2 regions of the Streptomyces sp. NPDC031670 genome follow, and region 2 is predicted to be linked to the other one. Evidence: predicted binding sites of a transcription regulator. Region 2 holds the regulator's gene; the other holds the start of a gene.
What was found. Region 2 encodes HrcA, which represses chaperone genes, less so after heat shock. Its sites were predicted from a motif close to TTNGCACTCNGNNNNNCNGAGTGCNAA; they were not measured.
Positions count from the first base shown of each region.

Region 1 (3,893 bases), on a different contig from region 2:
TCCCGCCGGATCGTCGCGCTGGCCACGGACGCGGACGAGGAGGCCGTCGAGAGCGCCCTGGCCGCCGCCGACGGCGAGGTGAAGACGGCGATCCTGATGCTGCTGGCGGATCTGGACGCGGCGGCGGCGACCCGGCGGCTGGCCGAGGCCCGGGGCCGGCTGCGCGCCGCGCTGCCGTAGCCGGCCGCCGGAACCCGCGAACGCCGAAGGGCGGCACCCCCAGTGGGGTGCCGCCCTCCGTACGTAACCGGGCTCGCCGATCCTCCGACGAGGATCAGAAGTCCATGTCACCGCCCGGCATGCCGCCCGGAGCGCCGCCCGCGGCGGCCTTCTCCGGCTTGTCGGCGATGACGGCCTCGGTGGTGAGGAACAGCGCGGCGATCGACGCGGCGTTCTGCAGCGCGGAGCGCGTGACCTTCGCCGGGTCGATGATGCCCTCGGCGATCATGTCCACGTACTCACCGGTCGCGGCGTTCAGACCGTGGCCGACGGGCAGGTTGCGGACCTTCTCGACGATGACGCCGCCCTCAAGACCACCGTTGACGGCGATCTGCTTCAGCGGGGCCTCCAGCGCGAGCTTCACGGCGTTGGCGCCGGTCAGCTCGTCACCCGACAGGTCCAGCTTCTCGAAGACCGAGGAGGCCTGGAGCAGGGCCACGCCACCACCGGCGACGATGCCCTCCTCGACGGCCGCCTTGGCGTTGCGCACGGCGTCCTCGATGCGGTGCTTGCGCTCCTTGAGCTCCACCTCGGTGGCGGCGCCGGCCTTGATGACGGCCACGCCGCCGGCCAGCTTCGCCAGACGCTCCTGGAGCTTCTCGCGGTCGTAGTCCGAGTCCGAGTTCTCGATCTCGGCGCGGATCTGGTTCACGCGACCGGCGACCTGCTCGCTGTCACCGGCACCGTCGACGATGGTGGTCTCGTCCTTGGTGATGACGACCTTGCGGGCGCGGCCGAGCAGGTCGAGGCCCGCGTTCTCCAGCTTGAGGCCGACCTCCTCGGAGATGACCGTGCCGCCGGTGAGGATGGCGATGTCGTTCAGCATGGCCTTGCGGCGGTCGCCGAAGCCCGGGGCCTTGACGGCGACGGACTTGAAGGTGCCGCGGATCTTGTTCACGACCAGGGTCGACAGGGCCTCGCCCTCGACGTCCTCGGCGATGATCAGGAGCGGCTTGCCCGACTGCATGACCTTCTCGAGGAGCGGCAGCAGGTCCTTGACCGAGCCGATCTTCGAGTTGACGATCAGGATGTACGGGTCGTCGAGCGCGGCTTCCATGCGCTCCATGTCGGTCGCGAAGTACGCCGAGATGTAGCCCTTGTCGAAGCGCATGCCCTCGGTGAGCTCGAGCTCCAGACCGAAGGTCTGGGACTCCTCGACCGTGATGACGCCTTCCTTGCCGACCTTGTCCATCGCCTCGGCGATGAGCTCGCCGATCTGGGTGTCGGCGGCGGAGATGGAGGCCGTCGAAGCGATCTGCTCCTTGGTCTCGACATCCTTGGCCTGCTCCAGGAGCGCACCGGAGACGGCCTCGACGGCCTTCTCGATGCCGCGCTTCAGGGCCATCGGGTTGGCACCCGCGGCCACGTTGCGCAGACCCTCGCGGACGAGCGCCTGGGCGAGGACGGTCGCGGTGGTCGTACCGTCACCGGCGACGTCGTCCGTCTTCTTGGCGACTTCCTTGACCAGCTCGGCGCCGATCTTCTCGTACGGGTCCTCGAGCTCGATCTCCTTGGCGATGGAAACACCATCGTTGGTGATCGTGGGGGCGCCCCACTTCTTCTCGAGGACGACGTTGCGGCCCTTGGGGCCAAGGGTGACCTTGACGGCGTCGGCGAGCTGGTTCATCCCGCGCTCGAGACCGCGCCGTGCCTCCTCGTCGAACGCGATGATCTTGGCCATGTGAAGTGGTCCTCCCGGACAGGGGTGGCGTTCTTCGTGGACCGCGCCGGTGCCCGCGACGGACGGCTCGCGGTCCTTGTGGTTCCTTGCCCCACCCGGTCCGCAGGCCTCACTGACCCGATCCAAGTTCTGTCACTCTCACTGGGAGAGTGCTAACGCCAATGATTAGCACTCGACCCCGGAGAGTGCAAGGCCGTCCCACCGCCACGGCCCGGTCCCGGACACCCGCGCGCCGCGGCCGGGGGCGCCGACGCGGGCCCGGACACACACGTGGGGCCCGCATCCATTTACAGAGGATGCGGGCCCCACGGGCCTGTATGCGTCGGTGGCCGATCGCGCCGAGATCAGACGGCGAGCTTGACCATGTCCGCCTGCGGACCCTTCTGGCCCTGCGAGATCTCGAACTCGACTCGCTGACCTTCTTCAAGGGTGCGGTACCCGTCCATCTGGATCGCGCTGTAGTGGACGAAAACATCCGCACCACCGTCGACCGCGATGAAGCCGTACCCCTTCTCCGCGTTGAACCACTTGACGGTGCCCTGAGCCATGCCTAACTCCCCTATTACTGGCCCTTGCACGGGACCGCACTTCGCGGACCCGGGTCAGATCTCCACCCTCCGACAGGAGAGGGTGTGCGCCGGAACGCGTCGACCGCGGCTGAATGTATCTGCCCAACTGCCCTCTGCAACAGGTCAATCGGACGAGAATTCCAGGCAGGGGCCGGGAGCGGAATGCCGCCTATTCCAGCATTACGGGGCAAGTCGGGCCGGGCAAAGCGCACTTAAGGAGCAATATGCTCGAACACTTTGACTGCATCTCGACGCCGGTTCGTCGCGTTCTCATATGCACGTGGCATGCGCAACGAAGGGGACTTCCCCACTGTACCGCGCTCAACCACACTGAATTGCCCCCTCCGCTTAGCTTGCGGAGGGGGCAATTCAGGTAACAGCGCGTAGGTCAGCAGCCGCCCGCGACGGCCGGAATGATCGAGATTCCGGCGCCGTCCGGCGTGGCCGTCTGAAGCCCCTGCTCGAAGCGGACGTCGTCGTCGTTGACGTACACGTTGACGAACCGGCGCAGCTTGCCCTGGTCGTCCAGGACCCGGGCGGCGATCCCGGTGTGGTTCTTCTCCAGGTCGGCGATGACCTCGGCGAGGGTGGCACCCTCGGCCGCGACCTCGGCCCGCCCGCCGGTGTACGTACGGAGGATGGTGGGGATGCGGACGTTGACGCTCATGGGGCTTCCTGCCTTCCGTCTGGGAGCTGGTGGGTCAGCCGGCCAGGCCGGCGTCGCGGAACGCGTCCAGGCTCGGGCGGATGGTCGCGGTCGGGCCGGTGGTCGGCGCCACCGCGTCCAGGGTCTTGAGGCCGTCGCCCGTGTTGAGGACGACAGTAGTCAGGGCCGGGTCCAGAAGCCCGTCCTCGATGAGCTTGCGGGTGACACCGACCGTCACACCGCCCGCCGTCTCGGCGAAGATGCCCTCGGTCCGGGCCAGCAGCTTGATCGCGTCCACGATCTGCGCGTCGTCGACGTCCTCCACCGCGCCGCCGGTGCGCCGGGCGATGTCCAGGACGTACGGACCGTCCGCCGGGTTGCCGATGGCCAGGGACTTGGCGATCGTGTCCGGCTTCTGCGGGCGGACCACGTCGTGGCCCGCCTTGAAGGCGGTGGAGACCGGGGAGCAGCCCTCGGCCTGGGCGCCGAAGATCTTGTACGGCCGGTCCTCGACGAGCCCCAGCCGGATCAGCTCCTGGAGCCCCTTGTCGATCTTCGTGAGCTGGGAGCCGGAGGCGATCGGGACGACGAGCTGGTCGGGCAGCCGCCAGCCGAGCTGCTCGCAGATCTCGTACGCCAGCGTCTTGGAGCCCTCGCCGTAGTACGGGCGCAGGTTCACGTTGACGAAGCCCCAGCCCTCGCCGAGCGGGTCGCCGATGAGCTCCGAGCAGAAGCGGTTGACGTCGTCGTAGTTGCCCTCGATGCCGACCAGCTCGCC
Region 1 is NZ_JBVILC010000002.1:165,043-168,935, forward strand. It holds gene murQ (N-acetylmuramic acid 6-phosphate etherase) at 1-180, shown strand, start outside; gene groL (chaperonin GroEL) at 275-1,900, opposite strand; gene ACZ5ID_RS04760 (cold-shock protein) at 2,245-2,448, opposite strand; gene ACZ5ID_RS04765 (MoaD/ThiS family protein) at 2,858-3,136, opposite strand; gene thrC (threonine synthase) at 3,171-3,893, opposite strand, start outside.
Region 1: the regulator HrcA is predicted to act here: its motif matches at 2,030-2,056, upstream of groL (chaperonin GroEL).

Region 2 (3,893 bases):
CGTTACGACACGCCGAACTCTCCCGCGAGCCGGGCCCGCTGGGCCCGTACGAACGCCGCGTCCACCACCGCCCCGTGCCCCGGCACGTACACCGCGTCCTCGCCGCCCAGGTCCAGCAGCCGGTCGAGGGCGGCGGGCCAGTGGGTGCGGACCGCGTCCGGTCCCGCCTGCGGCTCGCCGGACTCCTCGACCAGGTCGCCGCAGAAGACGATCTCGGGCGAGCCGGGGGTGCCGGGGACCAGCAGGGCCAGGTCGTGGCCGGTGTGCCCGGGGCCCACGTTCGCCAGCAGCACCTGCCGCCCGCCCAGCTCCAGCGTCCATTCGCCCGACACGAAGTGCTGCGGGCGCACCAGCAGGTCCGCCGCCTCGGCGGCCCGCGCGGCCGGCACGCCGTGCGCGACGGCGTCGGTCCGCAGGGCGTCCCCGTCCAGGACCCGGTCGATCCCCACCGCCCCGTACACCTGGGCCCCCGAGAACGCGGCCGTGCCGAGCACATGGTCGAAGTGGGGATGGCTGAGTGCGATATGCGTCACCCGGCGCCCGAGCAGCGCCTGCGCCTGGGCGCGCAGCTCGGCGCCCTCGCGCACGGTCGAGCCCGTGTCGTACAGCAGGACCGCGTCCTCGCCCGCGACCAGGCCCGCCGTCGCGTCCCACCCCGGCAGCCGGCGGCGGCCCACGCCGTCGCCCAGCCGCTCCCAGCCGAACTCTTCCCAACGGACGTCCATGACGTGACGCTATCCCGGGGCGGCCGGGGGCGGTGTTCGAGCGCGCCGCGAGCGTCATGGGCGCCCGCCCTTGCTAGGGGTGTACCGGTCGGCCGTACACTGGCCGGGGATCGCTGGCACTCGAACGCGCAGAGTGCCAGGACAGAGCGCCCAGGGACGACAGCTGGAGGTGTGCGCGGTGCTCAGTGAACGCAGACTCGAAGTCCTGCGCGCGATCGTCCAGGACTACGTCGGGACCGAGGAGCCGGTGGGCTCGAAGGCCCTGACCGAGCGGCACAAGCTGGGCGTCTCGCCGGCGACCGTGCGCAACGACATGGCCGTGCTGGAGGAGGAGGGCTTCATCGCCCAGCCCCACACCAGCGCCGGCCGTATCCCCACGGACAAGGGCTACCGGCTGTTCGTCGACCGGCTCGCGGGCGTCAAGCCGCTGTCGTCGCCGGAGCGGCGCGCCATCCAGAACTTCCTGGACGGCGCCGTCGACCTCGACGACGTGGTGGCGCGCACGGTGCGGCTGCTGGCGCAGCTGACCCGGCAGGTCGCCGTCGTGCAGTACCCGTCGCTGACACGGTCCACCGTGCGGCACGTGGAGCTGCTGTCGCTGGCACCGGCCCGGCTGATGCTGGTGCTCATCACGGACACCGGGCGGGTCGAGCAGCGGATGGTCGACTGCCCGGCGCCGTTCGGCGAGACCTCACTGGCGGATCTGCGGGCCCGGCTCAACAGCCGGGTGGTGGGGCGCCGCTTCGCGGACGTCCCGCAGCTGGTGCAGGATCTCCCGGAATCCTTCGAGCCGGAGGACCGAGGAACCGTTTCGACGGTGCTCGCCACCCTGCTCGAAACCCTGGTGGAGGAGACCGAGGAGCGGCTGATGATCGGCGGCACCGCCAATCTCACCCGCTTCGGACACGACTTCCCCCTGACCATCCGGCCGGTGCTGGAGGCGCTGGAGGAGCAGGTCGTGCTCCTCAAGCTGCTCGGCGAGGCCAAAGAATCGGGCATGACCGTACGAATCGGGCATGAGAACGCCCACGAAGGACTGAACTCCACGTCCGTCGTCTCGGTCGGCTACGGTTCGGGCGGCGAAGCCGTCGCGAAACTCGGCGTGGTCGGACCGACCCGCATGGATTACCCCGGAACGATGGGAGCGGTACGCGCAGTGGCACGTTACGTCGGACAGATCCTGGCGGAGTCGTAAGTGGCCACGGACTACTACGCCGTACTGGGCGTACGCCGCGATGCATCGCAGGACGAGATCAAGAAGGCGTTCCGGCGCCTGGCGCGTGAACTCCACCCGGATGTGAATCCGGACCCGAAGACGCAGGAGCGCTTCAAGGAGATCAACGCCGCCTACGAGGTCCTCTCGGACCCGCAGAAGAAGCAGGTCTACGACCTCGGCGGGGACCCCCTGTCGTCCTCCGGCGGCGGTGGCGCCGGCGGCTTCGGCGCGGGCGGCTTCGGGAACTTCTCGGACATCATGGACGCGTTCTTCGGCAACGCGGCGCAGCGCGGGCCCCGTTCGCGCACCCGTCGCGGCCAGGACGCCATGATCCGGCTGGAGATCGACCTCAACGAGGCGGCCTTCGGTACGACCAAGGACATCCAGGTCGACACGGCGGTCGTCTGTACGACCTGCTCGGGCGAGGGCGCCGCACCCGGCACCTCGGCGCAGACGTGTGACATGTGCCGCGGCCGTGGCGAGGTCTCCCAGGTCACCCGCTCCTTCCTCGGCCAGGTCATGACCTCCCGCCCCTGCCCCCAGTGCCAGGGCTTCGGGACCGTCGTGCCCACGCCGTGCCCGGAGTGCGCCGGTGACGGCCGCATCCGCTCGCGCCGTACGCTCACGGTCAAGATCCCGGCCGGTGTCGACAACGGCACCCGGATCCAGCTCGCGGGCGAGGGCGAGGTCGGCCCCGGCGGCGGCCCCGCCGGTGATCTGTACGTGGAGATCCACGAGCTCAACCACGACGTCTTCCAGCGTCGTGGCGACGATCTGCACTGCACGGTGACGATCCCCATGACGGCGGCGTCGCTCGGCACGAAGGTGCCGCTGCAGACGCTGGACGGCATGGAGGAGGTGGACATCCGTCCCGGCACGCAGTCGGGCCAGTCCATCCCGCTGCACGCGCGCGGTGTGACGCATCTGCGGGGCGGCGGGCGGGGTGATCTGATCGTCCACGTCGAGGTCATGACGCCGACGAAGCTGGACCCCCAGCAGGAGGACCTGCTGCGCCAGCTGGCGAAGCTGCGCGGCGAGGAACGCCCGACGGGTCAGTTCCAGCCAGGGCAGCAGGGCCTGTTCTCCCGGCTGAAGGACGCGTTCAACGGCCGGTGAGGGGTTCCCTCTCGGGGGGCCTCGGCTCGCGGTTCGGCTGCGGGTGCGTGGGGGCTGGTCGCGCAGTTCCCCGCGCCCCTGTTCGGCCCGCAGATGAAAAGGGCCCGGGGGCGAAGCCTTCGGTGGGCCGGGGCGATTCGGTGCCTGGGCGGGCCCGTGGCACGATGCGGGCATGGCTTTGACCGATCTCTGCCGGTATCCGATCGTGCAGGCTCCCATGGCCGGTGGCGTCTCCGCCCCCGGCCTTGCCGCCGCGGTCTGCGAGGCCGGCGGACTCGGGTTCCTGGCCGCCGGGTACAAGACGGCCGACGGCATGTACCAGGAGATCAAGCAGCTGCGCGGGCTCACCGGGCGCCCCTTCGGGGTCAACCTGTTCATGCCGCAGCCGCCGCACACCGACCCGGCCGTCATCGAGGTGTACCGCAACCAGCTCGCGGGCGAGGCCACCTGGTACGAGACGCCGCTCGGCGACGCCGACTCCGGCGGCGACGACGGCTACGAGGCCAAGCTGGCCATCCTGCGCGAGGACCCCGTCGCGGCCGTCTCGTTCACCTTCGGCTGCCCCGAGCGCGAGGTGCTCGCCGCGTTCGCCGCCCTCGGCACGTACACCGTCGTCACCGTGACCACCCCCGACGAGGCGCTGGCCGCCCAGGTCGCCGGGGCCGACGCCGTCTGCGTCCAGGGGACAGAGGCCGGCGGCCACCAGTCGACGCACCGCGACGACCCCCAGGCCGACGGCTCGGGGCTCGGGCTGCTGACGCTGATCACCCAGGTCCGCGAGAGCGTGACGCTGCCGATCGTCGCGGCCGGCGGCCTGATGCGCGGCGCCCAGATCG
Region 2 is NZ_JBVILC010000022.1:76,871-80,763, forward strand. It holds gene ACZ5ID_RS30505 (MBL fold metallo-hydrolase) at 3-725, opposite strand; gene hrcA (heat-inducible transcriptional repressor HrcA) at 904-1,920, shown strand; gene dnaJ (molecular chaperone DnaJ) at 1,921-3,057, shown strand; gene ACZ5ID_RS30520 (nitronate monooxygenase) at 3,230-3,893, shown strand, end outside.